4 regions of the Novosphingobium sp. Gsoil 351 genome follow, and region 4 is predicted to be linked to each of the others. Evidence: predicted binding sites of a transcription regulator. Region 4 holds the regulator's gene; each other region holds the start of a gene.
What was found. Region 4 encodes LexA, which represses DNA repair genes until DNA is damaged. Its sites were predicted from a motif close to GTTCCNCNCTTGTTCT; they were not measured.
Positions count from the first base shown of each region.

Region 1 (5,723 bases), 420 kb from region 4:
AGCCCAGCCCGGTCTTCCTCCAGAGCGGATTCCGCTCGGGGCCGATCCGGTTCAAGGATAGCAATGTCTCGCCCGAAGCGACGATCAAATACAAGGTCAGCCCGGACTTCAACGTCTTCGCTTCCTACAAGACCGGCTTCAAGTCCGGTGGCATCGACAACTCGGCGCTACCTTCGAACAGCCTCAGCCAGGCTGCCCTGACCGGTAATTTCGGCGCTTTGATCTACAAGTCCGAAAAGTCGAAGGGCGGCGAAATTGGCTTCAAGTCGCAACTTGCCGATCGGACGTTTACCCTGAATGGGACCGTCTACTACTACAACTTTACGAACCTGCAGATTCAGATCTTCAATGCCACCGCGGTCCAGTTCATCACCCTCAATGCGGGTAAGGCAACGACCAAGGGGGCGGAGCTCGAATTGGGCTGGCGCTCGCCGGTCGAGGGGCTGAATTTCTCCGCAAATCTTGCTTACCTCGATGCCAAATATAAGAAGTTCATTCTGCCCGGCCCAGACGTGGTGCTCGGCACAGCCGACGACGTGAATCTAAGCGGGCGCAAGCTTTCGCGCGCGCCGAAGTTCGCGGGCAACGTGGCGTTCGATTATAAGGTCCCGGTGGGCGATACGATGGCGCTCGGCTTGGGCGCGAACGTGGTATATTCGGGGCGCTACATCACCAATAATGCGCGGCGGACCGACTACGTCCAGAAGTCGTTTGCGACGATCGACGGTCGAATTTCCTTCGGCGAGCGCGACGATCGGTGGAAAATCGCCCTGGTCGGGGTCAACCTGGCCGACAAGATCGTCACCCAGACCTCTGGCGACCGTCCGTTCCTGGCGCCCGCCAACGGCTTCGGGGTCCCGGTCGGCGACGACATCATCCTCAACCAGAACCGCGGCCGCCAGGTCTACGTTGAGGGCAGCGTCAAGTTCTGAGTTAGCCTGTCACGCAAGGCGGCCGGGCGAGGTATCCTCGCCCGGCCGCTTTTTATGGGCGCGCCGGAGCGCAACACCTGAAGATCAGTACCCGTGCAGCCACTTTCCGCCTGAGCTGTAGCTCAGGATCGGGCGGTAATCGTTGGCCTCGCTGGCGTCGAGCAAGCGGTCGGTGTTGTTGTCGAGCAGCCAGAAACGGCCCTCGCTCCTGACCACCAGCAGGGCGTGGTCGGCGCCCCGGGCGAGATCGCGGGCGATGGTCAGGTACATGTCCTCGCCGCGCACCCCGGCCCCCGCGAGCAGCGCCATCTTGAGCAGCGCGATGTCCTCGCAATCGCCCGCGCGGCGCTTGAGCGTGGTCCGCGCGTCGGCCCAATAGTCGGCTTGACCATAGAGCTGGCGGTCTTCGACGTAACGGATCTTCGCGTTGGCCCAGCTGTTGACCGCCGCGATGGCAGCTTGGCCGGGATGGCCCCCACTCACCCCGGCCAAGCCCGCCCCCAAACTTCCATGACGCACGCGGTTCCACTGCGCGTCGAACCCGGTTTTGCGCACCGCAAGGCGGCGGCTGCCAAGAAAATCGTCGGCACCTGGCACGCGGACGCCTAATCCCGGTCGCATCGTCGCGAAATCGACTTCCGGGCGCACGAACATTGCGCACTCCCCGCCCGAGCGCGGGACCAGGCCAGTGCCAGGCAGCGCCGGTACGGCGGCAGATGGCGCCAGCCCGGCCTGCTGCTGGCGCATCAACTCGAGCGCACTGGGCTGTCCGCCGAGGATCGCCGCCGACTTGCTCAGCGCCGCCGGAACCGCGCGCGCCTCGCCCGCGGCGGGCTGGGCGAGCGCGGCGCATTGGCCCTGCTCGAACGACGCGGCGGCGGCCAGCGCCAGCGGCATCGTCCCCAACGCGACCGCGGCATGCGCGGCCGCTGGCAGCGCGGTGGCGGCCAGTGTGGCGATGGTCGCGGCAAGAATGCGCCGGTGCATGGCGCGCTTCTGCCGCAGCCCCCCTCAAGGCTGGGTGGAGCAACCTGGTTAACGCCAGCCTTCGCAGGCTTAACCAGAATGCCTGCCGTCTGGGGCTTCAGGCTTGCGAAAGGCGCGGCCCGCCACGATCTTCCGAAGATGGACGTGGATGGAGCCTTGCCCGGCTGGACCTCGGGCCTGATGCAGTCGCCGCTGCTTGCCGCGGCGGTGATCGCAATGGTCGTGACGCTCGCCGGCTCGCTGATCGGCGGCGCGACCCCGCGGGCCGGCCGGATCATGCGCGCAGGCGGCAATCTGGCGCTGATCGCGGTGGTCGGGATGACCGTGCTCCAAGTCGCGCGGCTGTCAAACCCTGCACTCGACCTGGCGCTACCGCAAGTCGGCCTGCCCGCGCAGCGCATCGTGGGTAGCGAGACCCGCATCCCCCTCTCGCCCGACGGGCACTATTGGATCGAGGCGATGGTCAACGGCGAGCCGCGGCGGTTCCTGGTCGATACCGGCGCGACGCTGACCGCGGTTTCCGAGGTCTTTGCCGGGAAGAGCGGTATCCAGCCTTCGCCGGGACGGATGCCGGTGCAACTGCGCACCGCGAGCGGGACGCTGATGGCGCGCATTGCGACGATCGGCGAGTTCAGCTTCGGCAACGTCGTCGCGCGCGATCTCGATGCGGTGATCGTGCCGGGCATGGAGGGGATGAACGTGCTGGGGATGAACTTCCTCTCGCGGCTGAAGGGCTGGCGGGTGGAGGATGGCGAACTGGTGTTGGTGCCCAACCACCCGCAAGGAGCGCCCAAAGCCTAGAGGGTTCGCTTACGCTGCCCTCAGCGGCTTATCCTCCAGCGCCGCGCGGGCGAGGCGTTCGATCGTGGCGCTGGTCTCGGCCATCGAGTGGCGGACCTGGTGGAGCATCCGCCACACTCCTGCGTCACCCACCAGCACCTCGATCGCGCGCTCGCGCTCGGGGCGGGTGCGGGGCAGATGATCGCCAAACAGCGCCTCGATCCACGCGCGGCGTTCTTCGCCGGCGATCGGTTTGGCCGCTGCGCGGATCGTCGGAGCATGTGCCGCACGGGCCTGGCTGCGCATCAACAAGCGCATCGTCGATCTCCAGTACATCATGATTCTCAGTATCGCATCCACGCGGCGATACCGCGGTGAGGCGGCTCACACTTGCGGAAGTGGCCGGGCGGCTGGCGGCGATTGTTCAGGCCGCGTGAAGTTCTGTCCCATCGGCGCGGAACAAGTCGGCGAACGACTTGCGCTGGGTCGAGGTCGGCTCGCCCTGGTCAGACACGGCGGCTTGGGGCTCGGCGGCCTGAGGGGCAGGCTTTCCGCCGCCGAACAGGCCGATGGCGGGAGCGGTGGGGCGGGGGGCGGTATCGGCGGTCATCAGCGTGGTCTCGAACGGGTGGAGCCTGGGGAGGCATTGTCCGACGTGGGGCGTCGTCAGGCTCTCCTTAAGCCAAGCGATTCGCAGAAAATTGTACCAATTCGACATTCGCCGATTTATGCCCGACCGGGGGACGAGACGCCGATGCCGAGCGACGAGCGACCAGGCAGGGCAGCCCCCAGCGCCTCGCCGCCCGCGGCGCATCGGCGGCCCCTATCGCGACGGCTCGGTGCTGTTGGTGCCTTTGCGGGCGAGCCGCAAGGACGGCGGCTGGGGTGAAGCCGGGGACTAGCGCGCACAATACTCGCGATAGCCGGCACGGCACTTGGCGACCGCGCGGCGCCAGGCGGCCATCTCGCGTTCGTATTGCGCCTGGCGCGAGGCGTTGACCCGCGGCCCTTCGCGGTAGGCGCGCCAGCCTTCGGCGTAGCGCGCGTCGCGCTGCTGGATATAGGCGAGCTGGTCTTCGTTGAGCCGCTTGATGATCGCCTTGTCGCGCGCCCGCGCCGCGGGGCTGCGCATCGACGGATCGCGTGGATCGTCGGCGACCGCCGCGGTGGAGACGAACGCGATGCCCAGCGCCAGTGCGCCGGCGAACAGCCTGGTATTCATGGGTGACCCTCCCTTTTCCCTCCCGCCAAGTATTCGCCGAGAGGGTTAAGTCTTTCCAGTGCGTTGGGGTAAACGCAGCGCAGCCGGGCGCGCGGGCAGGGCGGTTCGGCGCGCGCCGTCCGCCGTTTCCCGCGCGGGTTACTTTGGGGCCATCGCATCGCCCGATCGCGCGCTTGCCGAGTTGCAACCTTGGCCTGCGCCCCCCACCTGTGGCCTTCTCCTGCCTTCCCCTTGCCTCCCGCGAACAAATCTGGAACAGAACCACCCTTATGTCCGTCAATCAGATCGTCGTGCGGGGCGCGCGCGAGCATAATCTCAAGGGTTTCGACGTGGCGCTGCCACGCGACTCGCTGATCGTGATCACCGGGCTGAGCGGCAGCGGCAAGTCCAGCCTGGCGTTCGACACGATCTATGCCGAGGGCCAGCGGCGCTATGTCGAGTCGCTCTCGGCCTACGCCCGCCAGTTCCTCGAGATGATGCAGAAGCCCAATGTCGAGCATATCGACGGCCTCAGCCCCGCGATCAGCATCGAGCAGAAGACCACCAGTCGCAACCCGCGCAGCACGGTGGCGACGGTGACCGAGATCTACGACTACATGCGCCTGCTGTGGGCGCGCGTCGGGGTGCCTTATTCGCCCGCGACCGGCCTGCCGATCGAGGCGCAGACGGTCAGCACGATGGTCGACCGGGTGATGGCGCTGCCCGAGGGGACGCGGCTGTTCCTGCTCGCCCCGGTGGTGCGCGGGCGCAAGGGCGAATACCGCAAGGAGCTCGCCGAATGGCAGCGCGCCGGCTTCACCCGCGTGCGCATCGATGGCGAGACGATGGCGATCGAGGACGCCCCCGCGCTCGACAAGAAGTTCAAGCACGACATCGAGGTGGTGGTCGACCGGATCGCGGTGCGCGCCAGTACTCCCGAACAAGGGGGCGTGGAGACGCGGCTGGCCGACAGCTTCGAACAGGCGCTCAAGCTGGCCGACGGGCTGGCCTATGTCGATCTGGCCGACGGCAACGTCCCGGGCCGCGAGGAAGAGGACGCGCAGGGCACCAACCTGAAAGGGGCGGGCCTGCCCCCCAACCGCATCGTGTTCAGCGAGAAGTTCGCCTGCCCGGTCTCCGGCTTCACCCTGGAAGCCATCGAGCCGCGGCTGTTCAGCTTCAACGCCCCGCAGGGCGCGTGCCCGGCGTGCGACGGGCTGGGCGAAAAGCTGCTGTTCGATCCGCAGCTCGTCGTCCCCAACGAGGCGCTCAGCCTCAAGAAGGGCGCGGTGGTGCCGTGGGCCAAGTCCAACCCGCCGAGCCCCTACTACATGCAGGTCCTCGCCAGCCTGGGCGCGGAGTACGGGTTCGATCTCGACACCCCGTGGAGCGAGCTGGGCGAGGCGGTGCACGACACCATCCTGTTCGGGACCAAGGGCAAGCCGATCCCGCTGACCTTCAAGGACGGGCGCAAATCCTACACCGTGCGCAAGTCGTTCGAAGGGGTGATCGGCAACCTCAACCGCCGCCTGCTTCAGACCGAGAGCACGTGGATGCGCGAGGAGCTGGGCAAGTACCAGACCGCGCAACCGTGCGAGACCTGCCACGGCGCGCGGCTCAAGCCCGAGGCGCTGAGCGTCCGAATCGCGGGCGAGAGCATCTCCGGCCCGGTCCGGCTCAGCGTCGCCGACGCCAAGGCGTGGTTCCTCGCGCTCGAGCCGAAACTGAACAACCAGCAGCAGCAGATCGCGCGGGCGATCCTCAAGGAGATCAACGAACGGCTTGGTTTCCTTGATAATGTCGGGCTCGATTACCTGAACCTC
Region 1 is NZ_CP046120.1:1,367,466-1,373,188, reverse strand. Features, by position in the region: gene GKE62_RS06530 (TonB-dependent receptor) at 1-932, shown strand, start outside; gene GKE62_RS06525 (transglutaminase-like cysteine peptidase) at 1,017-1,919, opposite strand; gene GKE62_RS06520 (TIGR02281 family clan AA aspartic protease) at 2,058-2,720, shown strand; gene GKE62_RS06515 (hypothetical protein) at 2,730-3,005, opposite strand; gene GKE62_RS06510 (hypothetical protein) at 3,124-3,309, opposite strand; gene GKE62_RS06505 (hypothetical protein) at 3,598-3,921, opposite strand; gene uvrA (excinuclease ABC subunit UvrA) at 4,191-5,723, shown strand, end outside.
Region 1: uvrA (excinuclease ABC subunit UvrA) is a predicted target of LexA. The motif match lies at 4,163-4,178, and genes of this name have one in related genera.

Region 2 (5,723 bases), 370 kb from region 4:
CCGCGTTCGGGATGGCGGACCAGTTCCTGTTCGCGCGCAAGGTCCACGATGTGGCGGGCAACTGGAAGCTGATCATGGACGCGTTCCTCGAAAGCTACCACGTCACCCGGCTCCACGCCGGAACGATCGGGCCATTCTTCAAGGACGGGATCACCAGCGGCGACGCGGTCGGCCCGCATCAACGCTCTGCGGTGGGTAGGGCGGCAGAGCTGGAAGGCGTCGATCTGACCGACTGGGCCCAGCTGCGCCGCTATGTGACGTTCGCATACCAGCTGTTTCCCGCCACGGTCGTGGTAGTCAGCCCCGATTACGTCAACATCATGACGCTGATGCCGCAGAGCCACGAGCGCACGCTGGTCGAGGATTTCATGCTGATCCCCGAGGCTCCCGCGACGGATAAGGCGCGCGATCACTGGCAGCGCAGTTGGGACCTGCTCGACGGCGGGGTGTTCGCCGCAGAGGACTTTCGCGCCGCCGCGCTCGGCCAGCAGGGGTTGGCGAGCGGTGCGATCGCGGAATTGACGCTGGGCACGCTCGAGGGCGGGATCAGCCGGTTTCATGAAGTGCTGGTCGAGCAGTTGGGGAATCACTGAGTTCGGCCTAAAGGGCACGGATGTCCCCCACCCCCGAACCTCGTCCCGGCGATCGCATCGCCAAGCTTCTCGCCCGCGCGGGTGTCGCCAGTCGGCGCGAGATCGAGCGGATGATCGCCGAAGGGCGCATCGCGCTCGACGGCAAGGTGCTGGAGACCCCGGCGACGATCCTCGCCAGCCTCAAGGGCGTTACCGTGGACGGCAACCCTGTCGCCGCCGCCGAACCTGCCCGGCTGTTCGCGTTCCACAAGCCCTCCGGCCTGATCACCGCCGAGCGAGACCCGGCGGGGCGACCGACCATCTACACCGCGCTGCGCAACGCGATGCCCGCCGGATCGCCCCGAGTGATGCCGGTCGGACGGCTCGACTTCAACACCGAAGGCCTGCTGCTGCTGACCAACGATGGCGGGCTGAAACGTGCGCTCGAACTGCCCGCCACCGGGGTGGCGCGAACTTATCGCGCGCGGGTGTTCGGCACCGTCACCCAGTCGATGCTCGACGATCTGATCGCCGGCGTGACGATCGAAGGCGTGCGTTACGGCAAGATCGAGGCCGATCTCGAGCGCGGCGCTGGGCTCAACCGGTGGATTGTGCTGACCCTGACCGAAGGCAAGAATCGCGAGGTGCGGCGCGTTCTCGAATTTCTCGGTCTTCAGGTCAGCCGCCTGATCCGCATCGGTTACGGCCCGTTCCATCTCGGCGACCTGCCGCGCGGGACCGCGGTCGAGCTGCTGAGCAAGGACGTCGAGAATCTGGCCAAAAGCATAGGGGTGGAAATCATCACCGGTCCGGCAAGAACGCCGCCGGTCAAAGCGCCACCGGCCAAAGCGGCAAAGCCCGAGGCGAAGACCGGCGCGCCCAAGCCCGATCAGCGGCCTTGGCGATCTCGCCGCACGCCTCCCAAACAAACCGCCGGCAAGGCCACCGCACGACCCCCGCGCAAGCCCCGCGCGAAATGAGGATCATCGCGGGCGAATGGCGCGGGCGCAAGCTGGGCGCGCCGCCGGGCGACGCCACCCGTCCCACCGCCGACCGCACCCGCGAGACGCTGTTCTCGATGCTGGTCAGCCGGATCGGATCGTTCGAGGGCCTGGCGGTCGCCGACCTGTTCGCCGGATCGGGCGCGCTGGGGCTGGAGGCTTTATCACGCGGCGCGGCGACGTGCCTGTTCGTCGAACAGGACGCCGCCGCGATCCGCAGTCTTCGCGCGAACATCGCCGCGCTGCGGGCTCAGGACCGGGCCGACGTGCGCGCTGGATCGGTGCTTGCGCTCGGCCCTGCCAAAGCGCCACTCGACCTGCTCTTGCTCGATCCGCCGTATGCCAGCGGCGCGGGGGCGGTGGCGCTCGACAAGCTGCTGAGACTTGGTTGGATCGGCCCGGCGAGTTGGATCAGCCTCGAGACCGGGCCTGGCGAGGCGGTAGCTATCAAGTCCTTCACCGTCGCTGCCGAGCGTAAGGTCGGCAAGGCCAGGCTCACTCTGCTGCGGGCGGCCTAGCGAACGCCACCCCGGCCAATGTCAGCAACCCCGCCGCGCACAGCAGCCAGCCGACCCGGTCCCCCTGACCTGCCGCGCCCAGCGCCTGTGCCGCGATCGGGGTCAACGCGCCGCCCATGATCCCGCCCAAGGTGAATGCGACCGAAACCCCCGTGTAGCGCACCGGCACCGGGTAGAGCGCGCTCAGGAACCCGCCGAGCGGTCCATAGACGAAGCCCATCACGAGAAGTGCGGCGCTGAGCAGCGCGAAGATCGCGGTCACGCCGGCGTGGGTCAGGATCGGCCCGAAGGCGAGGCCCAGCACCACCGTCGCCGCCGCACCCCAGGCAAGCACTGGCCGCGCCCCGAAGCGGTCGCTCGCCAGCGCCGCGATCCCGATCCCCAACGCGAGGAATCCGATCGCGCCGAGCAAGGCAAGCTGGACATCCTGGCGTGGGAAGCCACGTTCGGTGGTCGCATAGGACAGCGCAAAGGCGGTCGAGAGATAGAAGATCGCGAAGCACGCGATCACCGCCGCGCTGCCCGCCAGCACCGCGCCCGGATGTTCGCGCAGCAGCGTGCCGAAGGGCACCGAAGGGGGCGGCGCACGATCGCGCGCTGCTCGAAACGCGGGGGTCTCCGCGATCCTTAGCCGCACCCACAGCCCTACCGCGACCAGCAGCGCGCTGGCCAGAAACGGCACACGCCACCCCCAGGCGAGAAAATCCGCCTCGCTCAGTCCCAAACCCAGCAGCAGGAACAGCCCGTTGGCCGCCAGGAACCCCAGCGGCGCGCCGAACTGCGGGGCCGAGCCGAACCGCGCCTCCCACCCCGGCGGGGCGTTTTCAACCGCGAGCAGCGCGGCTCCGCCCCACTCGCCGCCAAGGCCGAGGCCCTGCCCGAAGCGCAACATGCAAAGCAGCAGCGGCGCGACCCAGCCGACTCCATACCCGCTCATCACCGCATACGTCGGCAGAAACGCTATAAGCAGCGTCGATCCACCCATGAGAAGGAGCGAAGCGACCAGCGTCGATTTGCGCCCGACGCGATCGCCGAAATGGCCGAACGCGATGGCCCCGAGCGGGCGCGCGAGGAACGCCAGACCGAAGCTCATGAACGCGAACATCGCCTGCGCCTGCGGCGATTCGGCGGGGAAGAAAAGCGGGCCGAAAACCAGCGCGGCAGCGATCGCGTAAACGTAGAAATCGTAAAACTCGACCGTCGTCCCGGTCAGCGCCGCGCCAAGCACGCGCGCGTTGTTGCGGATTTCATCCATCGCTCCCCCTTGGCGAGCCCGCCAGGCAACTCAACAAAAAAGGGCGCCGGTTGCCCGACGCCCTTTCTTGCGACCCTTACGAGGGCTTCGATTTAACCTTGGGTTTTCGGCCCGCGGATCTCGCTGGCGGGCTTGCCCGGCCAGTACTTGAGGGCACGGCTGCGGCCTTTTGCTCCGCCTTCACCGGGGTTCTGGCAGCTGTCTTGCACTTTGCTGGTGCAGATCGGGTAGGCCTTGTCCATCGATTGCGGCGGCGGGGGGCGCGTAATTGCCGGTGGTGGTGGCGACGGTCGTCGTTTCCGGCGTCACGTCGGTTCCCGAGGTGGTCACGGCCGTGGTCGTGGTGGTGGGCGCTACCGCAGCGTTCGCTTGGTTGGCTGTTTTTGCGTTGGCAAGCTGCGCCTCGATCGAGGCCCAGGCGGCGGCACGCTGTTCGGGAGCCAGCCCATAGACCTGGGCGCGCTGCGCGTCGGTCAGCGCCCACCATCCGGTCTGCTGCACCGGAGTTAGCGTCCAGTAATAGGCGCGATAGTCGTTCGGCCAGGCATCATATACGATCCGCCGAGGGCCGGGCCAGCCGTCGTAGGTGGTCTTCTGCTCGGTCGTCATGGTGTAAGTCGTGCCATCGGCCGCGGTGGTCGTCGTGGTCGTCGTCGTTGTTTCCTGGGCCTGGAGCGCGGGGGCTGCGGCCAACGCGACCAGGGTCGCGGCGCTCGCCAGAAGAAGGGTTCGCATGGGGTGCTCCTTGCGCGATTTCGTTTTCGGGTCGGGCAAAATACGCCGTGCCGCGCAATCGGTTCCGGCGCGCCCTTGCCCGCGCCGCCCGCGTTCCCTACCTGTTCACGAATGGCCGACCCCGCTCCCTCGACTGCTGCAACCGTCGAAAATCCGCCGCAATGGCTCGATGGGCTGAACCCGCCGCAGCAGGAGGCGGTGCTCACTACCGAGGGTCCGGTGCTGATGTTGGCCGGGGCCGGCACCGGCAAGACCGCGGCACTCACCGCGCGTCTGGCACACCTCGTCCGGTCGCGTCTCGCCTGGCCGAGCGAAATTCTGTGCGTCACCTTCACCAACAAGGCCGCGCGCGAGATGCGCGAGCGGGTCGGCCAGTTGATCGGTCCGGCGGTGGAGGGAATGCCTTGGCTTGGCACCTTCCATTCGATCGCGGCCAGGATGCTGCGCCGCCATGCCGAGCTCGTCGGCCTCCAGGCGAACTACACGATCATCGACACCGATGACCAGATCCGCCTGCTCAAGCAATTGATCAGCGCCAACGACCTCGATGAAAAGCGCTGGCCCGCGCGGCAATTGGCGGGCCTGATCGACCGCTGGAAGAACCGCGGGCTCAACCCCGGCGATCTTGATGCGGTCGAGAACGAGCTCTACGCCAACGGCAAGGGCCAGCAGTTCTACCGGCTCTATCAAGACCGTCTGAAGGCGCTCAACGCCTGCGATTTCGGCGACCTGACGCTGCATATGCTCAACATCTTCCGCCGCGAGCGCGACATTCTCGAACAGTACCAGCAGCGTTTCAAATACGTGATGGTCGATGAGTATCAGGACACCAACGCGGTCCAGTATCTGTGGCTGCGGCTGATTGCGCAGGCGCGCAAGAATATCTGCGTGGTCGGCGACGATGACCAGTCGATCTATTCGTGGCGCGGCGCGGAAGTCGCCAACATCCTGCGCTTCGAAAAGGACTTCCCGGGCGCGAAGGTGATACGTCTTGAACAGAACTATCGCTCTACCCCGGACATTCTCGCCGCCGCATCCGGCCTGATCGATGCAAATAGCCAGCGGCTGGGCAAGACGCTGTGGACCGAGCGCAATTCGGGCGACAAGGTCCGCGCGATCGGGGTGTGGGACGGCCCCGAGGAAGCGCGCCGCGTGGGCGAGGAAGCCGAGGCGCTGATCCGCGACGGGGTGAGCCTCAACAATATGGCGATCCTCGTCCGCGCCCAGTTCCAGACCCGTGAGTTCGAGGACCGGTTCATCGCGATCGGGCTGAACTACCGCATCGTCGGCGGCTTCCGTTTCTACGAGCGCGCCGAAATTCGAGATGCGCTCGCTTATCTGCGGGTCATCGCGCAACCCGCCGATGACCTCGCGTTCGAGCGCATCTTCAACACCCCCAAGCGCGGGCTGGGCGACAAGGCTCTGGAGACCCTTCATCGCACCGCGCGAGGCCGGGGCATCCCGCTCGCAGCCGCCGCGCTGGAGGTTTGCGATTCCGACGAACTGCCGACCCGCGCGCGCAACAGTCTGGCGATACTGATGCGCGGCCTCGCCCACTGGCGCGAGGTGGCGCAGACGCTGGTACCCGCCGAACTGGTCCGCACGACCCTCGACGAAAGCGGCTATACCGGGATGCTCCAGG
Region 2 is NZ_CP046120.1:573,719-579,441, forward strand. Features, by position in the region: gene GKE62_RS02710 (aromatic ring-hydroxylating dioxygenase subunit alpha) at 1-593, shown strand, start outside; partial or broken gene GKE62_RS02715 (pseudouridine synthase) at 614-1,363, shown strand; gene rsmD (16S rRNA (guanine(966)-N(2))-methyltransferase RsmD) at 1,549-2,091, shown strand; gene GKE62_RS02725 (MFS transporter) at 2,069-3,346, opposite strand; gene GKE62_RS02730 (hypothetical protein) at 3,527-4,081, opposite strand; gene GKE62_RS02735 (ATP-dependent helicase) at 4,193-5,723, shown strand, end outside.
Region 2: GKE62_RS02735 (ATP-dependent helicase) is a predicted target of LexA. The motif match lies at 4,174-4,189, and genes of this name have one in related genera.

Region 3 (5,723 bases), 810 kb from region 4:
GCCGAGACCGCGCTGGCCAAGCTGGTCGGACTGGTCGTCGACGGCTTTGGCGAGGATTGAGGGCGCGGCCCTCGTGCGCACCATGCGCCGCCAGATCAGCGGATTTTCCAATCCCACCGTCAAGGCGATCCGCGCGCTGCGGGACAAGAAGCATCGCCGCGAGGAGCGACGGTTTCTGGCGGAAGGCCTGCGCCTGCTGACCGATGCGCGCGAATGGGGGCGTATTCCCGAGATTTTGCTGATGGCCGAGGGTCGCGAGCCGCATCCCCTGCTCGACGCGCTCGAACGTGCGGTCGACGATGCCGGTGGCGAGGTCCTGGAACTGACGCCCGAACTGCTCGCCAAAGTCACCGGGAAGGAAAACCCGCAGGCGGTAGCGGGGGTTTTCGCCGAATGGCCAACCGCGCTCGACGCGATCGATCGCACCGCGCCGCTGATGCTGGTCGCCCAGGCGCTGCGCGATCCGGGCAACCTCGGGACGATGCTGCGCACCGCCGACGCGGTCGGCGCGGGCGGACTGATTCTGCTCGACGACTGCGCCGATCCGTTCTCGGTCGAAGCGGTTCGCGCGAGCATGGGTGCGATCTTCACGGTGCCGATCGCCAAGGCGCGGTGGGACGAGTTCCTGCCATGGCTGCGCGCCGGTCCCAGCCAATTGGTGGGAGCGTCGCTGCGAAAGGCCGTCCCATTCCGCCGTGCGGCCTACCAGGCACCCTGTTTTATCCTGGTCGGCAACGAATCGCGCGGGTTACCCGAAGACTACGAGGCGGCCTGCGATCTGCGCGTGACGATGCCGATGCGCGGTCGCGCCGACAGCCTAAACGCCGCGGTTGCCGCGGCGGTGCTCGCTTACGAGGTCGATGCGGCGCTGCGCCCGTAGAGCGATCGGCGGGCTGTATGATCCGCTCGACACGAGCGGATTGGATGCTGCATTTCACGCAGGGCGCCTAATCGCCGGCGATCAGCGCAGTAATCCGGTAGGACCCACCCTCGCCTTTGTCGGCGATCAGGCGATAGTCGAGCAGGCTGCGAAGTTTGGCGGTGGCCACGAACCCGCTCGATCCGTCTCCGGCGGTCACTTGGGTATAACGCGCGGCGGGATCGAAACCGTCGTCCTTGAGCGTCACCAGCGCCCAGTCGAGCAGGCGCACTTCGGATGCGGCGGGCGAAGGCTTGCGCCGCAAAGGAACCTCGTTGCCGGTGACCAGCATCGTCCGCCCGGGATCGACGTCGTCGGGCACGCGTGAGAAGATCGCGGGGAGCGTCGCGACGGTGCCGTCGGCCGCGCAACCGAGCCGGGCGAGCGCGGCAATTTCGCCCCATAACGCACCCTTCGGATCGATGAGCCGCTTGCGTAATTCGTCGAGTCCGGCACCTCCCCCGAAGTCGAGGTGGATGGCGGGATCGGCCAGCGCAACGAGCGCATCGGCATCGCGCTTGGCCGTCGCGGCGAACAGCGCCTCGCGGAACGCAGGGTATCCTGGCAACCGCACGCATTCGTCCCGCGGGACAAACGCCACGAGCGGCTTGGCCCAATCGCGGGCCTCGACGGCAGGCGACTCGCTGGCGGTGGGGGGTGGAACCGGCGCGGCGGATGGGGTCGCGGGTGGAGCGACCGGCGGCGCCAACGCCTCGGGAATTGCGCTCCGCGCGGTTTCGGGTGGAACTGCAGCCCGATCACAGGCTGCCAGCAGAGCCAGCGCGGCCGCCAACGTCGTCAGCCCCCTGCCTCGCATTACCCGGTGTCCCGCGCTGCCTCGCTCGCCGCTTCCTCAATGAGCAGCGCCTCGCCCGGTTCCGAAGCGTTCATGACATCGCCATGACGCGGCAACGCATCCACCAGCGGGACGTCTTCGATCTCCCGCTTGCCGATCTCGATCCCTTTGTCGCGCAGGCGGCGACCCGAGGTGAGGACGTTGCGTTCGAAACTGCCGACGAAATCGTTGTATTTGCGCACCGCGCGATCGAGCCCTCCTCCCATGCCCTTGAGGTGTTCGGCGGCGGTGGCGAGGCGATCGTAGAGCTCGCCTCCGGCCCTGCCGATCTCGACCGCCTCGCGTGCGATCGTGTCTTGCTTCCACACCATCGCCACGGTTCGCGCAATCGCCACCAGATTGGTCGGCGTGGCGAGCAGAACCTTGTTGCGGAACGCGAAATCCCACAGCTCGGGGTCGTGCTCCAGCGCCGCCGAGACGAAATGCTCGCCGGGCACGAACATCACGACATAGTCGGGCGCTTCGGCGAACTGACTCTGATAGCCCTTGGCCCCCAGCGTCTGGACATGGTTGCGCATCGACCGCGCGTGCAGATCGAAGTGCCGCTTGCGCTCTGCATCGTCGTTCGATTCGAACGCGGCCTGGTAGGCGTTGAGTGAGACTTTGGCGTCGATCACCAGCTTCTTCTGGCCGGGCACGTGCACGATCGCATCGGGCCGGAGGCGGCCGTCTTCGGTATCGATCGAATGCTCGAGATCGAAGTCGGTGTGCTCGGTCAGCCCGCATTGTTCGAGCACGTTCTGGAGCGCCCGCTCGCCCCAGCGCCCGCGCGCCTTGGGGGCGTTGGTCAGCGAATTGCCGAGCCGCTGCGCCTCGGCCCGGATCGCCTCCTGCCCGGCGCGCATGCCTTCGATCAGACCCGAAAGATTGCCGAAAGCATCGACCCGCTCACGCTCGAGCTTGCGAACCTGCTCTTCGTAGAGCGTCAACTTCGCCCCGACGGGCTCGAGCAGCGCCTTGATCCGCGCCTCGTTCTTGTCTTCCGATTGGGCGAACCGCTCGCCCGCTCGATCGAGAAAGGATTTCTGCGCGCCTTCAAGCACTTTGGCCCCGGCATTCTGAAACTCTTTGAGTAACAATTCGCGAGCCTCGATCAGCAGCCGTTCGCGATCGGCGAAGTTCGCCGCGTCGGCTCGCAGCCGCGCGATTTCGGCGCGCAAACCTTCGCGATCCTCCCGCGCTCGATCAAGATCGTTCGCCATCGAGTCGGCGCGCGCAGCGCGTTCGCTCATCGTCGCCAATTCCGGCACCATTCGCGCCAACCGCTCTCCGACCTCGCGCGCCTCGGCGTCACGCTCTGCATGGCGCGCGCGCCAAACGGCTGCGGGTCGCGAACCGGCGAACCAGCCCAGCGCCGTCCCGGCAAGAAGGCCAACGCACAGTGCGATGAGGGCGATAACAGTCGGGTTCACCAAGGCGTCCGGAAAAGAGAACGGAACGCGAACCTACGCGGCGAAACCCTACATTGCAAGCGCAGCAGCGCTCACGCCGAATGCAACAGGGAACATGGTGGCGCTCACGCCGCCTGGCGCAGCTTTTGCAGTTTCTTCAGCGCCATCTGCCGTTTCAGGCGGCTGAGGTGATCGATGAACAGGATGCCTTCGAGATGGTCCATCTCGTGCTGGAGGCAGGTCGCCCACAAGCCGTCCATCTGCTCCTCGTGGACCTTGCCGTCGAGATCCTGCCAGCGGGCGCGGATCGCGGCCGGGCGTTCGACGTCGGCGTAGATTTCAGGAACCGAGAGACAACCTTCGCTATAGACATTAAGCTCTTGCGAGGGATCGAGAATCTCCGGATTCACAAATATGCGGGGCGCGCGCTTCACTGGCCGATGCGTGTGGCTCTCGCCGCCGTGGGCGTGGCATACCTCGGGCTCAGCGTCCTCGTCGGGTTCCTGCAAGTCTATGACCAGGAGGCGCAGCGGAACGCCGACCTGGATCGCGGCGAGACCGATCCCGGGGGCGTCGTACATCGTTTCGAGCATGTCGGCGGCAAGTGTGCGTAGGTCGTCGTCGAACGTCTCGACACGCTTGGAGACCAGCTTGAGCCGTGGATCGGGGATTTCGAGGATTTCGCGGATAGCCATGCCCGCCAGATAATCTCGCGCGGGGGATTCGGCAAGGAAGCGCGTTCGATCAATGCGGAACCCGGAGCGCGTCCGGCGGTTCGAACCGCACGAGCGAAAGAAGCCGAGCGATGACCCAATCCGCCGAAATCGAAAAACTCGAAATCCGCTTTTGGCAGTCCATGGTCGACAAGGACGCCAAGACCGCGGCGACGATGATCGCCGAGGAATGCCTGATCACCGGCCCCATGGGATCAATGCGGATCGACCCCGCCACGTACGAGAAAATGACCGAAGAAGGCCAGTGGACACTCGAAAAGTTCGCTTTCAGCGAAATGGACGTGATCTTTCCCGCCGACGACGTCGCGGTGATCGCCTACAAAGTCCACCAGACCGGCGAGATGCGGGGAGAGGCGATGGACCTGCACTGCGCAGACAGCAGCACCTGGGTGCGCGAAGGTGGCAACTGGAAGTGCGCGCTCCACACCGAGACGATCCTCGGCAAGCCCGGCGGCTAGCCCACCGGCCGCCTTGCGCGCAACGCTTGGGCGAGCGTTCCCTCGTCGAGGTAGTCGATCTCCCCCTACCGGCAGCCCGTGGGCGAGCTGGGTCAGGCGGATCGGATAACTCTCAAGCCGCTCGGCGATATAGTGCGCGGTCGTCTGGCCTTCGAGTGTGGCGTTGGTTGCAAGCACCACTTCGTCGATCCCACCCTCCGCCACCCGCGCGATCAGGCGGGCGATCGCGATATCTTCTGGCCGCACGCCATCGAGCGCCGAGAGCCGCCCGCCGAGCACGTGATAGCGTCCCTGGAACAGCTTGGCGCGATCGAGCGCCCACAAGTCGGCGACTTCCTCGACCACGCAGAGCTGGCGCTGGTCGCGGCGGCGATCGGCGCAGATCGCGCAGGGATCGCGGGTATCGACATTGCCGCAGATGCCGCACTCGACGAGCGCACCCTGCACCGAGTTCAGCGCCGAAACGAGCTGGACCAACGCGGTTTCGCGCCGTTTGATCAGCCACAGCACCGCACGTCGCGCCGAGCGCGGGCCGAGGCCGGGAAGCTTGGCCAGGGCGGCGCTGAGGTTTTCGATTTCCGAGGAAGCCATATCTCCCTTTACCGTTCAGGCTGAGGTTGTCGAAGCCCCGCTCTTCCCTTTCGACGGTGCAAAAGTAAGGACGGTCCTTCGACAAGCTCAGGAAGAACGGAATTGGGGTTGAAGGTCGTCTTCATGGGCACGCCGGAGTTCGCGGTGCCGACGCTGCGCGCGCTGGTCGAGGCGGGCCACGAGGTCGTCGCCACTTATACCCAGCCGCCACGCCCCGCCGGGCGGGGCAAGCAGTACCGCAAGTCGCCGGTGCAGCTCACCGCCGAACAGCTCGGCATCGCGGTGCGGCACCCAGGATCGCTCAAAGGTGCGGCGGAGCAAGCTGAGTTCGCCGCGCTCGGCGCCCATATCGCAGTGGTCGCAGCCTACGGCTTGATCCTGCCGCAGGCGGTACTCGACGCACCGCGCCTTGGCTGCCTCAACGTCCACGCCTCGCTACTGCCGAGATGGCGCGGCGCTGCGCCGATTCAGCGCGCGATTCTGGCTGGGGACACGCTGACCGGCGTGTGCATCATGCGAATGGAGGCTGGGCTGGATACCGGGCCGGTGTTGGCGACCGCCGAAGTTGCGATCGACCGGAAGACCGCGGGTGAACTCATTGAAGAGTTGGGTAAAGTCGGCGCAAGCCTGCTCGTGGAGGTGCTGAGCGATCTGCCCTCGCATCCTCCAGTTGCACAGCCCGAAGACGGCGTAACGTACGCAAAAAAGATCGACAAGGCCGAGAGCCGGATCGATTTCCATCAAACCGCCGAACAAGTCGGCCGCCAAGTCCGC
Region 3 is NZ_CP046120.1:133,793-139,515, reverse strand. Features, by position in the region: gene GKE62_RS00670 (HPr family phosphocarrier protein) at 1-60, shown strand, start outside; gene GKE62_RS00665 (RNA methyltransferase) at 83-880, shown strand; gene GKE62_RS00660 (hypothetical protein) at 948-1,736, opposite strand; gene rmuC (DNA recombination protein RmuC) at 1,736-3,187, opposite strand; gene def (peptide deformylase) at 3,292-3,861, opposite strand; gene GKE62_RS00645 (nuclear transport factor 2 family protein) at 3,972-4,358, shown strand; partial or broken gene recR (recombination mediator RecR) at 4,355-4,949, opposite strand; gene fmt (methionyl-tRNA formyltransferase) at 5,058-5,723, shown strand, end outside.
Region 3: rmuC (DNA recombination protein RmuC) is a predicted target of LexA. The motif match lies at 3,199-3,214, and genes of this name have one in related genera.

Region 4 (5,723 bases):
AGCGCGGTGGTCGGTGCGGCTTATGTCCTGGCGATCCGCCTGCTCGCGCTGTGGCCGTGGCTGGCGTTGCGGGTGCGCCTGCCGCTCGCCGCCGCCGCGACCGGGGCGCTGGCCGGGGTCGCCTATGCTTTGCTGACGGGCGCGGAGGTGCCGACCATCCGCTCGTGCATCGGCGCGGTGCTGGTGCTGATCGCACTGGCGCTGGGGCGCGACCCGTTGAGCATGCGGATGATCGCGGTCGCCGCGTTCGTGGTCATCCTGTTCTGGCCCGAAGCCGTCGTCGGGCCCGGCTTCCAGATGAGCTTCGCCTCGGTCATCGCGATCGTCGCGCTGCATTCGGCCGCGCCGGTCCGGGCGTTCCTGGCGCCGCGCGATGAGGCGCGGCCGGTGCGGCTCGCGCGCCTGCTGGCGATGCTGCTGGTCACAGGAGGGGTGATCGAGCTGGCGCTGATGCCGATCGGTCTGTTTCACTTCCACCGCGCCGGGGTCTATGGCGCACTGGCCAACGTCGTCGCGATCCCGCTGACCACGTTCGTATCGATGCCGCTGATCGCGCCGGCGCTGGTCCTCGACGCTGTCATCCCTGGGGCCGGGCTGGGCGCGCCCGCGTGGTGGGCGGCGGGCAAGAGCCTCGAACTGCTGCTCGCCCTTGCGCACTGGACGGCGGCGCAGCCCGGCTCCGTGGCGCTGCTGCCGGGGATGGCGCGCACGACCTTCGCGCTGTTTGTGGCAGGCGGCCTGTGGCTCGCGTTGTGGAGCGGACGGGTGCGGCTTTTGGGGCTGGTTCCGGTGGTGCTGGGCTGCGCAATGCTCGCTCGTCTTCACACACCCGACCTGTTGATCTCGGGCGACGGCCGCCATGTCGCGATTCCTTCCCCCGACGGTCCGCTGCTCGTGCTGCGTGAGAGCAAGAGCGAGTTCGCCACCGACAATTTGCGCAAGAGCGCGGGGATCGACGGCGCGCGGATCCCGTTCGAACGCTGGCCCGGCGCTACATGCAGTGCAGACTTCTGCACGGTGGCTCTAGACCGCGCCGGGCGCGTCACCACGCTGCTGATCGGGCGCACGCGCGAACGGATCGACGAACGCGAACTCGCCGCCGCCTGCGAGCGCGCCGACATCGTGGTCAGCGAACGCTGGCTGCCCAGGAGCTGTCGCCCGCGCCAGCTGAAGGCCGATCGCGCGCTGCTGACGCGAACCGGCGGACTGGCGATCGATCTGGCGGATGGCCGGGTGCACACGGTGGCGGAGAGCCAGGGTGAGCACGGCTGGTGGCGGCCCCCGCCTCAGTGATATCGCCGCAGCAACCCCGCCAGCTTGCCCTGCACTTCGACCTCGCCCGGCTTGTAGATCTGCGGATCGTAGGCACCGTTCGCGGGATCGAGCCGGATCATGCCGGCTTCTCGCCGCAGGTATTTCAGCGTCGCTTCCTCGCCACGGATCAGCGCAACCACGATCTCGCCATCGCGCGCGGTGTTGGTGCGCCGCACGAGGGCGTAGTCGCCGTCGAGGATGCCTGCTTCGATCATCGAATCGCCCGACACTTCGAGCGCATAATGTTCGCCTGCGCCCAGCAGCGCGGCGGGGACGGGAAGGGTGGACTGGCCTTCGAACGCCTCGATCGGCATGCCCGCGGCGATCCGCCCGTGCAGCGGCAGCTCGATCACGTCGTTGGCCGGAGCGCCTCGCGTTACAGGCGCGCGTAGAGGGGCAAGCGCATCGTTCGCATTCGCCGGGCGCGGGGTTGCTTTGGTCACCGAACCTTCTGGGGTCTTGATCACTTCAAGCGCGCGCGCGCGATTGGGCAGGCGGCGGATGAAGCCGCGCTCCTCAAGCGCCGAGATCAGGCGATGGACGCCCGACTTGGACTTGAGCTCAAGCGCCTCCTTCATCTCCTCGAACGAGGGCGAGATTCCGCTGGCCTCGAGCCGGGCCTGGATGAAGGTGATCAGTTCGTGCTGCTTGCGCGTCAGCATCGCCCGGGCTCCTCGATTGCACTACGTCCGCCAAATCACGAACGAACAAGGAACAATTAAGCAACCGCTGCCGCCTCGTCAAGCAATACCGCCGTTTTCCAGCCAATAGATCGGCACGATGTCGCCAGCCGTGGCCGCAGGCGCGTCGATCGCCCGGCAAATCAAGGCGTTGGCGTGGGCCAGCGGGCGCAGGGCGCCGCTGTCCTGCTCGGTCCCGGCGGTAACTTCGCCGTCGGCCCAACGCGCGCGCAGGAACTCCATACGCTTGCCCCCTGGGGGCAGCGGCGCGGCAAGCCGTGCCGGAAAGCACCGCGGCAGCGGCTGGGCGGCGCCAAGCGCGGCGCGCAGCAGCGGCAGCATGAACAGAAATCCCGTGACGAAAGCCGAGGCCGGGTTCCCGGGTAGCCCCAGGACGATCTGGCTACCTCCGTCGTTGGGGCGCCGGGCGACGAGCAGCGGCTTGCCCGGCTTGATCTTCACCCGCCAGAAATCGATGCGCGCGCCGGCATGGGCGAGCGCGGGGCGGATCAGGTCATGGTCGCCTACCGAGGCGCCGCCGCTGGTGACCACGATATCGGCCGGGCGCGCAGTCTCGAAAGCTTCGGCAAGCGCCTCGAGCCTGTCGGGAATCGGACCCAAGCGGCGGATTTCGATCGGAAGCCCCGCCACGAGCGCGGCGAGCATCGGCGCGTTGCTGGCGGGCAGGTGATGCGGCAGGCCGGGGACGCCCGGCGGCACGAGTTCGTCGCCGCAGTCGATGACGATCAGCCGCGCCGGGCGACGAACCGCGAGATGCTGGTGCCCGGCGGCGATCGCGAGGGCCAGTTGGGCCGCGCCGATCCGTGTTCCCGCAGGAAGGAGCAGGTCGTTTGCGCCAAAGTCCAGCCCGGCGCGGCGGACATGCCGGCCGGGCCCAGCGGCCGCCTGGAGATGGCGCAGAGTCTCGCCCTCGCGCGTGCAATCCTCCTGCAGCAGCACGCGATCCGCGCCCTCGGGCACGATCGCCCCGGTCGAAATCCGCGCCACCTCGCCCGGTCTCAGAGGCCGATCGAGCGGACGTCCGGCGGCGCTTTCCCCGATCACCCGCCACGGCCCGGATTCCCCAGCGCGCACCGCGTAACCGTCCATCGCCGACATCGCCGCCGCGGGCTGGGTACGCAACGCGGTCAGCGGTTCGGCAAGATAGAAGCCAGCGCAGTCCTCGATCGAGCGGTGCTCGACAGAGAGCGCGGGCGCCAGGGCCAGGAGGCGCGCCTGGGCTTCGTCCAGCGACAGCGGCGGCGGCTTCATGCCGCGGGGGCGAACCAGTCGCCCGACTTGCCGCCGCGCTTTTCGATCAGGCGGATCGGGCCAATGACCATCGCCTTGTCGAGCGCCTTAGCCATGTCATAGATTGTCAGAAGTGCGACCGAAACTGCTGTCATCGCTTCCATTTCGATGCCCGTTCGACCTGTGAGAGAAGCGGTTGCCGTCGCTTCCACTCCGCCTTCCCCGAAGGCAAAGTCGACGGTTACCGCGTCGAGCCCGAGCGGATGGCACAGCGGGATCAGTTCGGCGGTCTTCTTGGCCGCCATGATCCCGGCGATCCGCGCCGCGGCGAGCACGTCGCCCTTGGGCGCGGCGCCGTCGCGGATTGCGGCGAGCGCCTGCGCCGACATCGCGATTTGTCCGCGCGCTGTCGCCGAACGCGCGGTTTCGGGCTTGGGGCCTACGTCGACCATTCGCGCGTTGCCCGATTCGTCGAGGTGGGTCAGCGCCATCGCGCGCGCTTTTCGCTGCCGGGCGTGGACCACTTGGACCACTGTCCTAAGGAAGAAAAAGTCGCTCCCGCACAGCGGGGATCTGGCGGACGGGAAGAGGGGTGGAAGGCGATCATCGCGAACCGCTATGGCACAAGGCCGACGCAGTAGGACAGCGCTAGTTGCCGAGCAGCGCGCGCGTCGCCTTCGCCACGTCCGGCTGGCGCATAAGGCTCTCGCCGACGAGGAAAGCGCGCACCCCGCTGCGCTCAAGGCGGAGCAAGTCGGCGTGCGAGGCGATCCCGCTCTCGCCGACCAGGAAGGCGCCCTCCGGCGCCAGCGGAGCGAGTTCTTCCGTCGCTGTAAGATCGGTGACGAAAGTCTTGAGATTGCGGTTGTTCACCCCGATCAAACGCGACTTCAGGCGGCTCGCCCGTTCCATCTCGGCCGCGTCGTGGACTTCGACCAGCACATCCATCCCGTGCTCGATCGCCGCGCACTCGATTTCGGCCATGGCTGCATCCTCGAGCGCGGCGACGATGATCAGGATCGCGTCGGCGCCGATCGCACGCGATTCGAGCACCTGCCAGGGATCGACCATGAAGTCCTTGCGCAAGACCGGGAGCGTGACGGCGTGCCGCGCGGCGATGAGGTAGTCCTCGTGACCCTGGAAGTAAGGTGCGTCGGTCAACACCGACAGGCACGCCGCCCCACCCCGGGCGTAGTCTCGGGCATGATCGGCGGGACGAAAATCCTCACGAATGGGACCCTTGGAGGGCGAAGCTTTCTTGATTTCCGCGATCAGCGCGAAGCCGTCGGCGCTTCTGCGTCGCAACGCCGCCTCGAACCCGCGCGGCCGTACCTGCGCCGCGGCCAGTTCGCGCAGCGCGGAGACAGGTTCGCGCAGCCTTCGCGCGGCCACTTCGGCGCGCTTGGTCGCGACGATTTCGGCGAGCTTGTCCATGCGCTCAGCGAAGCCGCTTCATAAACAGTTCCCCGTTGCGGCGCTCGGTCTGGAACTGGGCGAGCGACTGGACCAGATCGGACAGGCGTTGAAAGCCATAGCTGCGCGCGTCGAATGATGACCGAGCACTGGCCCGGCGGCCCACCTCGGAGATGCTGGCGAAACCGCTCTCGTCGCGCTTTGACGCCTTCAACGCATCGCCCAGCAGCTTGACCAGGTCGTCGCCGACCGGTGGTGCAACACCGGTCTTGTCATCGGGCTCGCTGGCGGTCTGCTCGGCCGCGTTCAGATCGATGAACCGGGTGCAGGCCTGGCGGAAACCTTCGGGCGTGCGGCTGGTCCCGAAGCCGTAAACCGGCAGCCCGTTTTGGCGGATGCGCATCGCGATCGGCATGAAGTCGCTGTCGCTCGACATGATCCCGAAGCCGTCGACCCGACCTGAGTAGAGCAGGTCCATCGCATCGATGGTCATCTTCATGTCGGTGGCGTTCTTGCCCTTGGTGATATCGAACTGCTGCTGCGGCTCGATCGCGTATTTCTGAATCAGCGCGACCCAGCTCTTGAGGCCTGGCTTGCTCCAGTTGCCGTAGGCGCGGCGGACGTTGACCGCGCCGAGTTCGGCGAGGATGGTCAGAGTCTGGTCGAGCCCGCCGGCCGAAGCGTTGTCCGCATCGATCAGCAGCGCGACGTTGCCGTTCTGCACTCTATCGCCGTCGGGCATCGCAAATCTCCTAGCGCCGCCGCAGCCGGTCGCGGGTCAGTCGGTCGACGCTGGTCACGCCCATCAGCCGCATGCCGCGCTCGATTTCGTCCTTGAGGATCGTCAGCGCGCGTTCGACTCCCGCCTGCCCCGCCGCGGCGAGCGCGTAGAGGTACAGCCGCCCGCCCGAGGCCGCGGTCGCCCCGTTCGCCAGCGCCTTGAGGACGTGCGTGCCACGGCGGACCCCGCCGTCGCAGATCACCTCGATCTCGCCGCCGACCGCGTCGACGATCTCGGCGAGCTGGTCGAACGGAGCACGGCTGCCGTCGAGCTGGCGCCCGCCG
Region 4 is NZ_CP046120.1:943,333-949,055, reverse strand. Features, by position in the region: gene GKE62_RS04510 (ComEC/Rec2 family competence protein) at 1-1,293, shown strand, start outside; gene lexA (transcriptional repressor LexA) at 1,287-1,976, opposite strand; gene GKE62_RS04500 (molybdopterin molybdotransferase MoeA) at 2,055-3,266, opposite strand; gene moaC (cyclic pyranopterin monophosphate synthase MoaC) at 3,263-3,736, opposite strand; gene trpC (indole-3-glycerol phosphate synthase TrpC) at 3,894-4,679, opposite strand; gene GKE62_RS04485 (NYN domain-containing protein) at 4,684-5,400, opposite strand; gene GKE62_RS04480 (alpha-hydroxy acid oxidase) at 5,411-5,723, opposite strand, start outside.